Regions from separate parts of the Paenibacillus protaetiae genome, predicted to be linked through region 2. Evidence: riboswitches for the same ligand, from Rfam matches in the RefSeq annotation. Region 2 holds a riboswitch; each other region holds the start of a gene.
The links. A riboswitch is a leader RNA that binds a small molecule or an ion and turns the genes downstream of it on or off. The one in region 2 is predicted to bind thiamine pyrophosphate.
Positions count from the first base shown of each region.

Region 1: it holds a riboswitch for thiamine pyrophosphate, as region 2 does, so the genes downstream of both, tenA (thiaminase II) here and ET464_RS03305 (ABC transporter substrate-binding protein) in region 2, are expected to answer to the same signal.
Region 3: it holds a riboswitch for thiamine pyrophosphate, as region 2 does, so the genes downstream of both, ET464_RS11580 (ABC transporter ATP-binding protein) here and ET464_RS03305 (ABC transporter substrate-binding protein) in region 2, are expected to answer to the same signal.

Region 1 covers NZ_CP035492.1:1,945,943-1,951,186, reverse strand. The annotation lists gene ET464_RS08970 (MFS transporter) at 1-118, opposite strand, end outside; gene ET464_RS08965 (helix-turn-helix transcriptional regulator) at 243-941, shown strand; gene thyX (FAD-dependent thymidylate synthase) at 1,037-1,714, opposite strand; gene ET464_RS08955 (cation diffusion facilitator family transporter) at 2,113-3,039, shown strand; TPP riboswitch at 3,096-3,206, shown strand; gene tenA (thiaminase II) at 3,325-4,023, shown strand; gene ET464_RS08945 (ThiF family adenylyltransferase) at 4,101-5,090, shown strand.
Region 2 covers NZ_CP035492.1:769,510-774,753, forward strand. The annotation lists gene ET464_RS03295 (mannose-1-phosphate guanylyltransferase) at 1-502, shown strand, start outside; gene ET464_RS03300 (GDP-mannose 4,6-dehydratase) at 499-1,452, shown strand; TPP riboswitch at 1,525-1,634, shown strand; gene ET464_RS03305 (ABC transporter substrate-binding protein) at 1,848-2,879, shown strand; gene ET464_RS03310 (thiamine-binding protein) at 2,915-3,217, shown strand; gene ET464_RS03315 (ABC transporter permease) at 3,207-3,986, shown strand; gene ET464_RS03320 (ABC transporter ATP-binding protein) at 3,983-4,798, shown strand; gene ET464_RS03325 (TatD family hydrolase) at 4,785-5,244, shown strand, end outside.
Region 3 covers NZ_CP035492.1:2,484,432-2,489,675, forward strand. The annotation lists gene ET464_RS11560 (LLM class flavin-dependent oxidoreductase) at 1-455, shown strand, start outside; gene ET464_RS11565 (hypothetical protein) at 704-1,228, opposite strand; gene ET464_RS11570 (hypothetical protein) at 1,392-1,577, shown strand; gene ET464_RS11575 (acyl-CoA thioesterase) at 1,790-2,254, opposite strand; TPP riboswitch at 2,441-2,545, shown strand; gene ET464_RS11580 (ABC transporter ATP-binding protein) at 2,652-3,437, shown strand; gene ET464_RS11585 (ABC transporter permease) at 3,415-4,188, shown strand; gene ET464_RS11590 (ABC transporter substrate-binding protein) at 4,190-5,227, shown strand.

The DNA.
Region 1 (5,244 bases), 1.2 Mb from region 2:
GACTCGTTACCACGACAGCTATGCCCTGGCATATGCTCCGCATAAAAGCTGCTGTTTGCAGCTTGCGCAGCGTGGGATGGTGGCTAAGCCATTTGTGCCATCGTAATTTCGTATACATGTTGATCCCCCGACTTCCAGCAGCATTCCTGCGTACAGCATACCATGCCAACCTTGACATCTACTGTCAGTGATTCCTATGATGGAGCCATATGACTGTTCGGACGGAAAAGAGGGAAAAAAATATGCGGGCGGACCGCCTAATTTCAATTGTAATGCTCCTGCAGACAGACGGGAAAATGACAGCTTCGGAGCTCGCCAAGCGGCTTGAGGTGTCCGAGCGGACGATTTACCGCGATATGGATGCGCTTAGCTTGGCAGGCATTCCGGTTTACGCCGATGCCGGCGTTCACGGAGGGTTTGCGCTGCCGGACCATTATAAATCGCCATTCCATGCGTTAACGACGGATGAGATCCAGTCGCTGTTTGTGCATGCAACCGGCTCGGTTTACGAACAGCTTGGCATAGGCGGAGCATTCCGTTCAGCGCTGCAGAAGCTGATGCTGGCGCTGCCGGAGCAGGAGCGTAAGGCGGCGGCGTGGCTGCAGGAACGTATCCATTTGGATACGGATTCATGGCGGGAAGGCGATAAGGAAGCGCCCAACCTAAAGCTGGCGCAGCAAGCGATCTGGGAGCAGCGTGCGGTAACGATGGCGTACACATCGAGAAGCGGGGTGGGCGGAACGTTTGAGCTTAAGCCTTACGGGCTGGTCGCCAAAGGCGGCATCTGGTTTTTGATCGGGGAGACGGAAGAGAAAGTACAGGCGTTCCGGCTGTCGCGTATAGAGGAGCTGGAGCTGTCGGGGACGTATTTTGACCGGCCGGAACGGTTTGATCTGCAAGCCTTTTGGAAGCAATGGGTTGAACGGTTTGAGCTTAGATAGCTGTTCGTTAAGATTTACATAGCCTTATTTTCAGATAATAACATGCAGGTAAATTAGTACTATTTCAGACGTAAATGATAGGTGTCGCCGTGATGCTAATGGGATTGCGGCACCAGATGGCTTTCCGCCACAAGCTGTTCCAGCGAAACCGGGAATAACGGTTTAATGAGTTCAAGTACAGCCTTCGCGTAAAGCTGAATTTCTTTTTGGGCGTCATGCTCCAGCCGTTGGGATAAAAAGTGGGCCACTGATTGGACGGAGGCTGTCCAATACCATCGCACATACATCCCGTAGGACGGAAGAAATAACCGGGCCTGCTCGGCGCAAATCCCATCCTGCAAAGCGGCTTCGTAGTTGGCTATACCTAGCTCCACATAGGCCATAAGCGCTTCCGTATGCTTCTCGCCGAGTTCCCAGGCGATCGGCTCCCCGCTGCCTTGCTTCGAGCTCTCGGGCTTTGCTCTCCATTCACCTGCTTGCGGAATATAAAATGCCGGCTCTTCGGTAATATACCGCCGGCTTGATTCATTCCATGCCTCCAGGCTATCGCCTGTACCTTCATAATGAGCGGCGCCAACGACATATTTCCACCATTGTCTCGCTACCATCAGAGGTGCGTAAATTTCAAATTGTGCGATAGCGTGGCGGAATGGCGACGTATGCCCTTCCCGCGCGAGAAATTGAATTAGTCGGATGTCCCGTTCGGACAGCTCCTCGGACTGCTTTGCATATGACACCCGAGCGGCATTCACGACGGTAAGATCCGATCCCATATGATTAACCAGCCTTACATACCCTTGATCCAGAACGTTGATAATAGACAAAAAATAACCTCCCACAATTCCATTTTTTTCCTATGCATGATCTATAGTACAATCACGTCCGAGCCAAACGCAATAACAAGATGAAGCAAATAAAATAATGACAGCATGGATGTCCGAGGCGCACAATTGTTTACCATATGCTTACTTTTGGACAAGGGCAACTGTTTTTGCACCGTTAAAGTCTGTTGCCTTGCCGTAAAAGTGCTTGCACACAGCAACACTGTTTCTCTAGACCCACACCGTATCGGCTTTGTATAATGATTCAGTTGAAAAAAAGTACAAGCGGCTGTAACGCGCCAGAGCAGCAGTTAAATGGCGCATACGCAAACGGGTAAAAGGAGAAATAAATGAGTCAGACTAGCAAGCCGTCCAGCGCGGCAGCGATCACGATCAGCTTAATCAGTAACTTGTTTCTTACGGTCATTAAAATCGTTGTAGGCGTTCTCGCAGGCAGCCAGGTGCTCATTGCCGACGGCATTCATAATGCGGGCGACGTTATTGCTTCAATAGCGGCGTTAAGCGCAACCATTATTGCGAAAAAACCAAGAGATTGGGACCATCCGTACGGGCACGGCAAAGCCGAAGTAATTGGTTCGGCAATTGTAGCTATCATTATGCTTGTAGCGGCATTATTTATCGGATATCATTCCGTGGAAGCCTTCTTCCATCCGGCGGCGGAAGCAAGCTTGCTCGCTTTAATAGCGGCAGCCGTATCATTGGTATGGAAAATTTGGCTGTATTACTATTGCATGCAGGTAAGCAAATCGACCAACAGCAAAAGTTTGCTGGCCACCGCCTATGACCACTTGGCTGATGTATACGCATCGCTCGCAGCGGTTGCCGGTATCGGGGCGGCACTGATTGGCGACCATTACGGCATCGTATGGCTGCAATACGGCGATCCGGTCGCAGGGCTGATCGTTGCGCTTTTGATTTTGAAGCTGTCCAACGATATGGGCCGTGAAGCGGTTGATATTTTGATGGACCGGATGGTATCCCCGGAGAAAATAAGCGAATATGAAGAGCTGGTCATCAGCGTGCCGGAAGTGAAACGGATTGATTTGATCCGCGCAAGGGAGCATGGCCACTATATCATCATTGATGTGCGTGTCGGCATTCCTGCCGAACTGAACATCCAGGAAGGCCATGACGTGTCCAAAAAAATCAAGTCGGTTATTATGGAGCGGCACGACGATGTGGAAGAGGTGCTCGTGCACCTGAACCCCTGGTATGAAGACGAAGAAGCAGAAATCGGCAATACGGCTGTTAAATAAAAGGTTGCTCGAACTGCTCCTATTGAGTATAGTAAAGTGGTAATAAGTAACATGAACTGAAAAATTACGGGTGCTGGATGAAGTCCGGCTGAGATTGGCAACTAGTTTGCCTGACCGTTAATCTGAACCAGGTAATGCTGGCGTAGAGAACATATCGAATTTTGCATGCGCAAAAGCCATTCGTGTATTCTCGAATGGCTTTTTTTATTTGCGCGGAGCGGCTGCGGCCTTGCGGATATGTTTCGTCATTTTTTGCCTGGCGGTCAAAGCTGAGGAGGAGAAACAATGGGAAACCTGGAAGCGGCAAAACAGACACCGAGATTTAGCAGCCGGCTGTACACGGCGGCGGAAGAATGGTGGGTGCGCAGCCTCAACCATCCGTTTGTGGAGGAGCTTGGCGCCGGAACGCTAGATCCGGGGCGGTTTATTTTTTACTTGAAGCAGGATTACCTTTATTTATTGGATTACGCGAGAATGTACGCTTACGGCAGCATTAAGGCTTCCGATCCGGACAGGATGGCAAAGTTTGCTGAACTCAGCTATTCGATTTTGCATGTGGAGATGGGGCTGCACCGGGGCTATGCGGCGAAGTTTGGCATCAGCCGCGAAGAGCTGGACCATACGCCGCCTTCTCCCGCTACAACGGCGTATACCGGGTATATGCTGCAGGTGGCGGCGCAAGGCACATTAGCTGAGATCGTTGCCGTCATATTACCCTGTATGTGGAGCTACCGCGAAATCGGGCTGAAGCTTGCTGCCGGTTCTGCTGCAATGGAGCATCCGCTGTACCGCGAGTGGGTGGAGATGTACAGCTCCAGCGAGTTCGGCGAGCTGACCGATTGGTGCATCGGCCTGATGGATGAGCTGGCTGAAGGCCTGCCGGAGCAGGCACTGCTTAAGCTGGAGGAGCACTTTGTGATGGCGTCGAAGCTGGAATATTTATTTTGGGATAAAGCGTACGATCGGGAGGAGTGGCCGGTTTGAGCATACGGGAATTTGGCGGTGCGGGTGAGGCAAATGAAGCAAATGGAGCCCAGCCGGATGAGCGGTATTCGCGGCAAATGCGATTTGCCCCGATCGGGCCGGAAGGGCAGGCGAAGCTTGCGGCCAGTGCGGTGTGCATCGTCGGGATGGGGGCGCTCGGCACGGTGCTGGCGAATCATCTTGTCCGCGCCGGCGTAGGGCTCGTGCGAATTGTCGACCGCGACTTTGTAGAGCGAAGCAATCTGCAAAGGCAAATGCTGTACGACGAGGAGGATGCCGCGCAAGGGCTGCCCAAGGCGATTGCCGCACAGCGGAAGCTGCAGCGCATCAATTCGGATGTCCGGATTGATGCCATTGTAGCCGATGTGACGGCACGGCATATCAGCCGGCTGCTGGACGGCATTGATCTTGTTTTGGACGGCACGGATAATTTCGAAACGCGTTTTCTGCTGAACGATGCCTGCTTCCGCGAAGGGATTCCGTTTGTTTACGGCGGGGCGGTCAGCTCACAGGGGATGAGCGCGCTCTTGGTGCCAGGCGAAACGCCGTGCCTGCGCTGCTTTATCCAGACTGCGGACAGCGGCGGCCAAACCTGCGATACGATTGGGGTCATTGCGCCGGTCGTGGACATAGTCGCATCGTATCAGGCGGTGGAAGCGATGAAAGTGCTGATAGGGGCACATTCAGCGAGAAGAAATACGCTGGTAACGTTTGATGTATGGAGCAACCGCCATTTTGAGATGAAGCTTGGCGAGCCTTCTGCGGATTGCCCTTGCTGCGGGCTGAAGCAGTACCCTGCTCTGCAGGAGCAGGAGGCGGAAGGAGCAGTATCGTTATGCGGCAGAAGTACGGTGCAGATTACAGGCCGCAAGGCGCTGCAGCTCTCGGAGTGGCAGGAGCGGCTGAAGCCGGCGGCGGTGAAGACGGAGCTGAATCCGTATCTGCTGCGGGTAGAGCTGCCGGAAGGCGAAAGGCTTGTGCTGTTTCCGGACGGCCGCGTGCTTGTGCAGGGAACGGATGATCCGGTCCGGGCCAAAACGCTTTACGCAAGATACATAGGCGTGTAAGCCGCACGCATGAGAACGAGGCATTGAGGCGTGCATGCCGCATGCATGAGAATGAGGCGTAGAGGCGTGTAAGCCGCACGCATCAGAATGAGGCGTAGAGGCTGGCATGCCGCATGCATGAGAACGAGGCATGGAGGCGCGTAAAGCGCATGCA
Region 2 (5,244 bases):
GGCGCTGGAGCTTATCGAGAACCCGCGCATGTATTGGAACAGCGGCATATTTATATGGAAGCCGTCTACAATCGCTTATTACATGGAATGTTATCAGCCGGAGATGTGGAAAATTTTCGAAGCCGATAATCCAAACTTTCAGCAAGCTTATGTTTCACTTGCACGGCTTTCAATTGATTACGCCATTATGGAGAAAATACCGGCTTTATTTATGATCCCGATCCGGTTTATGTGGGATGATGTCGGCACGTGGACTTCGCTGGAGCGCATATTCGAGCGGAACGCCGACGGCAATTTAATGTCGGACAATATTTACACATTGGAAGCCGGCAACAACATTATTTTTACAGAGGGCAAGAAGACGCTTGTCATCGGCGTCAATAACGTCATTATTGTATCCACGGATGAAGGACTGCTGGTGTGCCACAAGTCGGAGGAGCAGTATATTAAACAGCTGCTGGCGGCTGCGGAACCAGGCCATGGAGGGATGAAGAAGCCGTGAAAGCTTTTATTACGGGGATTGCCGGTTTTGCAGGAAGCTATTTGGCCAGTCATTTAATCCGGCAAGGATTCGAAGTATCCGGTACCGTCCGCCACTCCACCAGGCTGGATAACCTGAAGCCGATCCTCCATCACATCCAGCTGTACGCATGCGATCTGCTTGACCGCGAAACGGTTTTTAATACGATCCGGGATGCAAAACCGGACTATATTTATCATTTGGCGGCGGACAGCAATGTCACGGCTTCTTGGGATCATTCCCTGGATACGCTGTATAACAATATCGCCTGTCAGGCTCATTTGTTGGATGCCATACGCATTTGCCATCCCGGGTGCCGGATATTGATTGCCGGTTCCAGCGAGCAATACGGATATGTGAAGCCGGAGGAGCTTCCGATTAAGGAAACGAATCCGTTCCGGCCGTTAAACCCGTATGCAGTAAGCAAAATTTCGCAAGAGCATCTGGCTTATCAAAATTATAAAACATACGGGCTGCATACCGTTATCGTACGCACCTTTCATCATACCGGACCGGGCAGAAGCGACAATGTCGTCACTTCCAGCTTCGCCAAACAAATTGCAGAAATTGAAAAAGGGCTGAAGCCGCCGATTTTGCATGTCGGCAATCTGTCGGCTGTCCGTGATTTTCTCGATGTGCGGGATGTGGTGCGCGCCTATAAGCTCGCGCTGGACTGCTGCGAACCGGGAGAAGCTTATAATATCGCTTCCGGCCATGCGCTTTCGGTCAATGAGATGCTTACGATGTTGTTGTCATTCAGCCAGGCGTCCATTGAGATACAGGTAGACCCTTTACGGCTGCGGCCTAGCGATTCCGCCGCAGTATATGCCGGCTATGAGAAATTTCATGCCCGAACAGGCTGGAAGCCGGAAATCCCTTTGGAGCAGACGCTGCTTGACTTGTTGAACAGCTGGAGAGCGAAGCTGAGCTAAGAGACAGAGCCCGCCGGCAGCAGAAAGGTTTGACATCAGCCGTAAAGGCAGTATAATTCATTTTATACAATCAAATAGCCAAACGGGAGCTCGGGGAACCGGGCTGAGAGGAAAACTATCCTGTTTTCGACCGTAGACCTGATCTGGATAATGCCAGCGGAGGAAGTGTTGACGCATCCGTTTATTTGCTCTGAAAAGATGCGGCAATTGCGGCTTTTGCGATACGCAGCGTATAAACGGCATCCTTCCGGTTCGGAAGGGTGCTTTTTTTTGCATGCATCCGTGTATACGTATCCGCTATGCGTCCATTCTATGAATCAGAGTGAGCTAGTACGGGCACGGTCCCCGTTCAGCTGGAAGATTGGCGAACAGTACGTTAGGAGAGGGAGAGAGACATGAGTACGCGTAAACGAACATGGGGGTTTAAATTTTTAGCGGCTGCGGCAGCGGTTGCCGTAATGCTGGCGGGCTGCAGTTCCAATGGCAGCACAAAGGGAGAGGCGGGGCAGGGCGAAGACTCCGCCAAGCTTACTAAAGTGAAGGTTGTGCTGGATTGGACGCCGAATACGAACCATACCGGCCTGTACGTGGCCCGTGACAAAGGTTTCTTTAAGGAGCAAGGGCTCGATGTCGAAATTGTGCAGCCCGGCCAGGACGGCGCCGATAAAATGATCGCTTCCGGCAGTGCTGATTTTGGCGTCAGCTACCAAGAGTCGGTTACGATGGCCCGGATTGCAGGCGTGCCGCTTGTATCAATTGCGGCGGTGATTCAGCACAATACGTCGGGGTTTGCGTCCCCTGCGGCAAAAGGAATTGATTCGCCGGAAAAATTTGAAGGCAAAACGTACGGCGGCTGGGGCGCTCCGGTGGAGGAAGCGGTCATTGCCTCGCTTATGCAGGAGAAACATGCCGATGTGAACAAGGTGAAAATTTTGAATATCGGCGATACGGACTTTTTTACAGCGGTTAAACGGGATGTCGATTTCGCCTGGATTTATTATGCTTGGACAGGCGTGGAAGCCGAGCTTCGCGGCGAGAAGCTGAACATGCTTTATTTGACGGATTACAGCGATAAGCTGGATTATTATACGCCGGTGCTGGCTACCAGCGAGTCGATGATCAAGAGCAAGCCGGACATTGTCAAGGCGTTTGTCAAGGCGGCTTCCGAAGGATACAACTATGCGATTGAGCATCCGGACGATGCGGCGGAAGTGCTGATCAAAGCTGAACCGGACTTAAACGCGGACCTTGTCCGCGCCAGCCAGAAGTGGCTCGCTGACAAATACAAGGACGATGCGCCGCGCTGGGGCGAGCAAAAACTGAGCGTGTGGCAAAATTACGCGGATTGGATGTACGAGCATAAGCTGCTGGACAGCAAGCTGGAAGCGGACAAAGCGTTCACGAACGACTTTTTGCCAGAAGCTTAAACGATCACGATCCGAAAAAAGGGAGATGCAAAACTATGGCGAATGCATTAGTCAGCATTCAAATTTTACCGAATGCGCCTGAAGGCGCAAGCAAATACGAATATGTCGACCGGGCCATCGACATTATTAAAGCATCCGGCGTCCCGTATCGTGTCGCGCCGCTGGAGACGACGATGGAAGGCGAGCTTCACAAGCTGCTTATGATCGTTCAGCAGATGAATGAAGCGATGACCGACCAGGGCTGTTCCTCTGTTATTTCGCAGGTGAAAATTTTGTTCAATCCGACGGATGGCGCTTCGATGGGTACATTGCTGGAGAAATACCCGGATGGGCAATAAAATGAACTGGCGAAAGTGGCTGCCGCCTGCGGCAGTCATACTCGTCCTATTGGCCGCTTGGCAAATCGCCGTTACCGTAACCGGCACCGGAGAGTGGCTGCTGCCGTCTCCGCTGCGCATTATTGAAACAGCCGCGGAAGTATGGCCAAGGCTCAGCGAGCATATGCTGGCTACGATAGAGCTCGTTTTGCCGGGTTTTGCAGGGGGAGTGGGCGCAGGCTTTTTGCTTGCGGCGCTTCTTCATTTTGTTCCCGGAGCCAAAAGCGGCATTTACCCGCTGCTCGTCCTGTCGCAAAACGTGCCCATCATCGCGATTGGCCCGTTGCTGACGTTATGGTTTGGATACGGCATTGTGCCAAAGCTGATTTTGATGTGGCTGGTATGTTTTTTCCCTGTATCGGTTGCGTTGCTGGCGGGTTTGAATGACGTTGACCCTAAACTCCGCAATTATATGGAAATGATCGGTTCAAGCAGATGGCAGCTGTTTTGGCGGCTGGAGCTGCCCAATGCAGTGTCCCATTTATTTTCCGGGCTGAAAATCGCTGCCTCCTACAGCGTGCTGACCGCCGTTGTAGCAGAATGGATCGGCTCGCAAAAAGGGCTTGGTTATTTTATGCTGCTCGCTTCCAACGGCTTTCAGACGGCACGCGTATTCGCTGCTGTATTTCTTATTGTAATTCTCAGCTTGCTGATGTATGGGCTTGTGTCGCTGGCGGAGCGGCTGCTTGTCCGTTGGAAGCAGGTTCAGAAAGGAAGTGAGCGGCGGTGAATAAGCGAGCAGCGGATCGTCAGCCCGTGTTGGACATTACCCGGGTACATAAAACGTTCGGCAAAGGCCAAACGGCAAAAGAAGTCATCGGAGGCTTGTCGCTGCATATCCACGAGGGGGAGTTCGTCTCGATCGTTGGACCTTCCGGCAGCGGGAAAACGACGTTGTTTCAAATGATTGGCGGGCTTGAGCTTCCGAGTGAAGGCGAAATCCGCGTAAACGGACAGCTCATTAACGGCAAACGCGGCCATATATCGTATATGCCGCAGCAGGCGTCCTTGCTGCCTTGGCGGACAGTGGCGGACAATGTGGAGCTTGCGCTGCATATTGCCGGAATGAAGCGCAGCGATGCTGAGCAATCCGCGCTGGAATGGCTGGATAAAGTTGGCCTCGGCAGCTATGCCGAGGCGTACCCCGGCGTGCTGTCCGGCGGTATGCAGCAGCGCGTATCTTTTTTGCGGGCGCTGCTTTCGCCGCAGCGGCTTATGCTGCTGGATGAACCGTTTGGCGCGCTGGATGCGCTGACGCGGCTGAACATGCAGCGCTGGCTGATGTCGATCTGGGAGGAGAACCGCCGCTCGGTGCTGCTGGTGACGCACAGCATTGAGGAAGCGCTGCTGCTCTCGGACCGGGTTATTGTGCTGTCGGCTTCGCCTGCAGTCGTGCTTGACGAATTCGAGGTGCCGTTTGCAAGGCCGCGCAAAGAATCATTGTGGACGGACGAATTGTTTAATGCGTACAAACAGAAGGTTTATGACCTGCTTCAAGATCATACGAATACGAGAAGGGGTGCCGCAAGTGCCGGAGAATAACCGCCAGTCATGGATTGTGGATGCTCATATTCATTTTGTACAGTACAGCCGGGAAGACAAGGAATTGCTGCTGGAGAGGTTTGCAGAAGCGGGCGGACGCACGGTCGTAGCCGTATCTACGGATTTGGCTTCATCGCAGGAGACAAGAGAGCTGGCAAGCCGTTATCCGAAGCAAGTGCATCCGGCTTACGGCTATCACCCTGAGCAGCCGGTTCCGCCGGAAGCGGAAATCGAACGGCTGCTGCAATGGATCCGGGAACGGCATCAGGCAGGGGAACGGTTCGCAATCGGGGAAGTTGGCTTGCCTTATTACAACAGGACAGATGCGGAAGCAAACGGCCGGCCTTTTGACGAAACGCCTTATTTGTCGCTGCTCGGACGGTTTGCGGCGCTCGCAGCCGAACTTGACTTGCCGATTGTGCTGCATGCGATCTATGAGGATGGAG
Region 3 (5,244 bases), 1.7 Mb from region 2:
ACGCGTTTGCGGAGTTTTTCGGGACTCCTGGCGGGCAGGAAGCAACCCACTATTACAATAATCATTTTGAACCCAATCACGTGCTGGAGGATAAGCCGCGTTCCATGATTGCAACGCTGGCGATTTGCGCCGAAACGGAAGAAGAAGCGGACCGCCTTGCCAGAAGCGCGGACCTGTTGTTCCTCGGCATCCGCACCGGGCTTGAAATGCCCTATATGCCCTCCGTCCAAACGGCAACGGATTACCCGTATACGGAAATGGACCGGCTCCATATTCAGCAAATCCGCCAGCGGCGCATCATCGGCACGCCCGAGCAGGTGAAGGAACAGCTGCTGCGCATGGGCGAAGAGTATAACGTAGGCGAAATTTTGATCAACAGCCCGATCCACGATCCGGAGGCGCGCATCCGCTCTTACGAGCTGATTGCCCATGCATTTGGGATGCGGGGCGAATAATAGCGGAGCTGAATTTCAGCCCTGAGCTATAAACAAGCGGCAGCACGGGACATCCCGGTCTGCCGCTTGTTTTGTTGTTATGCGAAGGCCGGCAGCAGGCCTGACGGCTATGTAAACGCCTCAAGCCACTCGCAGCCCTCAGGAAACTGCTGCGATAAAGCGGTTTTCAGCCAAGCTTGCCGCTCCTTGGCTAGCATTGTAAAAAAAACATCTTCTGCATTACCTTTTGCCGCATGTTCCGCACGGGCTTACCAGCCTTGGGCCTGCAGCCGCTCAAGCGTCTCAACCGCATAATCGACCAGACGCCCGACGTCCTCCATCTGCTCTTCATTAATCGTCCGGTTAAACCGGATTTCCGCCGCATTGCGGTAAACCGGCGGCTCGTGCCCGTACTCATAGCTGATCGTCTGAACAGGCGGCAGCGCCGGATTCCATATTTCCTTCAATATTTGATCAATCGTACGGCAAGCCTGTTCGGTTTCCTCCAGCTCCAGATGGAACACGACGCGGAGAACGCAGCCTGGACTAGCCCCCTCCTGCTCCAATATTTCAGCGGCAAGCTCCTTCAGCGATGCATCCAGCACGATTTCCGCCACAGCGTTCCCGCCTCCTTCCGTCAGCCGGAAAGCAATTGCAAAACGCCTCGACATGACGGCCATCTCCAGCAGATCGCTTCTGCCGGTCGCAAGCACCTTGCCGTCCAGATTATCCAGATCGTAAACGGCGTTCTCGAACGCCACTTTCAAATTGTCAAACACAGTAGGATCAAACATGCTGTTTTCACTCCAAGTCATTAATTCATTGTGCAGCTGTATTCCGCTTTGATCCGGTATCGCTGGTACGGGATAATTGGCCGGGTTTCTTCGCGTAGCAACCGGCCGCCGATTTACGTATAATATAGTTCTAACCAATATCGAACGACAGGAGAAAGTTGTGATGAAAATTTACGTCATTCTTTCCTTCCATGAAGATGGAATGGATAATGTATATGTCGGTACGGATGAAGAAAAAGCGCTGTCCTTGAAGCCCGAAGATTTCGAACCTTGCGACGCGCTGTTTGTTGAAATTTGGGAAGACGGCGAAAAAATCGACGACTACCGCCTGGAAACAAAAGTGCAGTAAGCCTGCAGCCCTTCCGCTCCGGCTGCGCTTGCCGCAAATGCAGCTAGCGCTGAATTTACACCGTCCAGCCCGGGCGCTGGTAACAGGTGCGATGCTGCGCCAATCGCCATGCCGCTAATGCCGGCATGGCAGCGGCCTATGTCTTCTCCGGCGCAGCAAACAGCCGCCCGGATCAATGGGCACTATGGCTCCGCACTGGCGGCGCGGACAAGCTATTGCTCCAGGCTGCCGCCTTCAAATGCCGCAATCCGCTCGCGGGCGGTGTCGGGGATTGGCGTGCTTTTGCCAGTGCCTGTATCAATCAGCACGATAGTGCCGCGGCCAGCCGCTTTCAGTTCGCCGTTTGCGGCAAGCGCGTAATGAATGTCGATCGAGGACCGGCCAAGGCGAGCCGCACGCACATGCAGGCGCAGCGGATCTTTTAAATACACCTGCGCCAAGTATTGGCATTCCAGGTCCGCGACCACCGATACCCTTTCCTTCCCGAACAGTGCATCCGTCAAATCCAGATTCTCAAAATAATCGATTCTTCCTTGCTCAAAATACATAAAATAGCTGACATTATTCACATGGCCCAGCATATCCGTCTCACAATAACGAACCTTGATCGGCACATCAAAATGAAACTTTTGCAGCCAGCCTTCCATATCCGGTTGAATGAAGCTGATTTTTTTCATAATCCGCAATCTCCTTCATGCTGCCAATTGTTTACTTGCTTTATTGTAGTGCGATTGCGCATGTTTCGCAATGAACGGCATGCCGAGGATACAAACCCGCTCGCCCTCCGCGCGTGAATGTGTTATAGTGTAAAAGCTGAACAAGTATTCGCGATGCTTGATGTTTTTCCAAAAAGTTCATATCGACTGATTCACTAGGGGTGTCTAACGGCTGAGATGGAGCGCTTGCGTTCCGAACCCTTGGAACCTGATCTGGATTATACCAGCGAAGGGAAGTGGAGTGAGCATGCCTGGTTAGGCCGTCATTTGCGACGGTTTATTTCAAACGGCCCGTTCCTTTCCTTTTGCGGAAAAGAACGGGCCGTTTTTATTTTTTTGACTTGGAGGTACACGAGAAGTGGCAGACACAACGCTGGAAATCGAACAGCTGGACTTCCGCTATGCCGGACGCGGGGCGGAAAGCCGGTATTTGCTCCGCGATGTAAACCTGCATGCGGACGCGGGCGAGTTTGTTTCGTTAATTGGTGCAAGCGGCTCCGGCAAAAGCACGCTGTTTAAGCTGATTGCCGGACTGCTTCAGCAGGACGGCGGCATAATCCGGCTAAACGGCAAGCCGGTTCACAACCGGCTTGGCCAGGTCGCTTACATGCCGCAAAACGACCTGCTGCTGCCATGGCGGACGGTGCTGGACAACTGCCTGCTGCCCATGGAGCTGGCCGGCCGAAAAAAACGCGACCGTGAGCCAATGAAGCAGCAAGTTCGCGGTGTGCTCGCAAGCTTTGGGCTAGCCGGCGTAGAAGCCGCTTATCCCCGGGAACTGTCCGGCGGCATGAAGCAGCGCGCCGCTTTGGCGCGGACGCTGGCCTGCGGCCATGAGCTGCTGCTGCTGGATGAGCCGTTTGGCGCGCTGGATGCGATGACCAAACGCGGCATGCACCGCTGGCTGCTGGAGCTATGGGGCGGCATGAACCAGACCGTGCTGTTTATTACGCATGATTTGGAGGAAGCGCTGCTGCTCAGCGACCGGATTTACGTGCTGGGCGGCGATCATCCCGGAGGCGCAGCCGAAGTGAAGATCGGACTGCCTCGGCCGCGGGATTACCGGATGATCTATGAGCCCAAGTTTATGGAGATGAGACAACAATTGGAGCGGATGCTGGATGAACAAGCGATTTTTTCATAGATGGGCGGAAAATTACGGCCTGTTTCTGCTGCTGCTCGCCGCATTGCTTGCTGCCTGGGAAATGGCGGCCCGCCTCGGCTGGGTCCCTTCGTTTATTTTACCCGCGCCTACTTCCGTCGGCCAGGCGCTGGCGGATGACCGTTCCCTGCTGCTGGGGAAGCATCTGCCTGCAACGCTGCGGGAAGCCGGCTTAGGGTTCGCCGTTTCCGTTGCCATCGGCACGGTATTGGGCGTACTGATGCATACGTCCCGTCTGCTGGCCAAAGCGCTGTACCCGTTTATCGTCATCAGCCAGACGATTCCGCTTATTGCGCTGTCGCCCGTGCTCATCATGTGGCTGGGCTACACCATATGGGCCAAAGCGGCGATCGTTTTTTTGACCGCCTTCTTCCCGGTTGTCGTCAGCACGTACGACGGCCTGTCGCGCAAAAACAACGGATACGCGGAGCTGCTGCTGACGATGGGCGCGACCCGCGCGGAAATATTCCGCAAAGTCAGCGTCCCGCTTGCTCTTCCCGCTTACTTCTCCGGCTTAAAGCTGGCGATCGTGTATTGCGTCGTAGGGGCTACGATCGGCGAGTGGCTTGGCGGCACCGAAGGGCTGGGCTACTTCAGCAAGCGGATGTCGGGCAGCCTCCACACCGATTCCATGTTTGCGGCTATCCTGCTGCTGTCGCTGCTGGGCATTGTTTTATTTGCCGCGGTTGCGGCGCTCGAGCGGCTTATTTTACAGAAAAGGGGTTATGAATGAAATGATAAAATCTTATTTTTACCGAACCGGACCAACCCTGCTTTTATTGCTTGCATGTATGCTTATCCTCGGGGCTTGCGGCACAAACAACGGCAGCACCGCGGGGGCTGGCTCCACTTCTGCCGGGGAGCAGCCGAAACCAAAAGACAAGCTGACCATCATGCTGGACTGGTACCCTAACGCTGTCCACTCCTTCCTGTACGCCGCGCAGGAGCTGGGTTATTTTGCAGACGAAGGGCTGGACGTGCAAATCCAGATGCCTGCCGATACGAATGATGCGCTGAAGCTGGCGGCTGCCGGCAAAGTCGATCTGGCGCTCAGCTACGAACCGCAGGTGCTCATGGCACGCGGCGAAGGCATTCCGGTCAAGTCGGTTGGCGCCGTTGTCCGGCATACGCTGAACCACCTGTTTGTGCCGGAAGGCGGACCGATCCAGTCCCCTAAAGACCTGGAGGGCAAGACGTTGGGCTATTCCTCCATTCCGCTGGAGGAAGCCGTCATCCGCACGATGGTTCAAACCGACGGCGGCAACCCCGACAAGGTGAAGCTGGTTGATGTTGGTTTTGATCTGATCCCGGCCATCGCGACCAAACAGACGGATGCCATTATCGGCGGATTCATTAACCACGAGAAGCTGCTGCTGGCCAAAGAGGGCCATCCGGTAGCCGACCTGGACCCGGCCAAATACGGCGTGCCGGATTATTATGAGCTTGTATTTACGGCAAGCGACGATACGCTTGCTTCCAAATCGGATGCGATCAAACGTTTTATGGCGGCGGCAGCCAAAGGCCAGCAATACGTTAAAGACCATCCGGCGGAAGGCCTCGGCATTCTACTGAAACATGAGGACAAAACAAGCCCGCTGGATAAAGACGTCGAAACCGAAAGCCTGCAAATTCTGCTGCCGCTGATGGATGCCGGAGACAAGCCGTTTGGTTACCAAGATCCGGAATCGTGGGCGAAGGTGCAGGCATGGCTGCAAAGCAACGGCTTGCTGGACCCGTCCGTAAAAGCCGAAGATGCATTCGTCAATTTATAGGATGGTGCAGGCCGGCC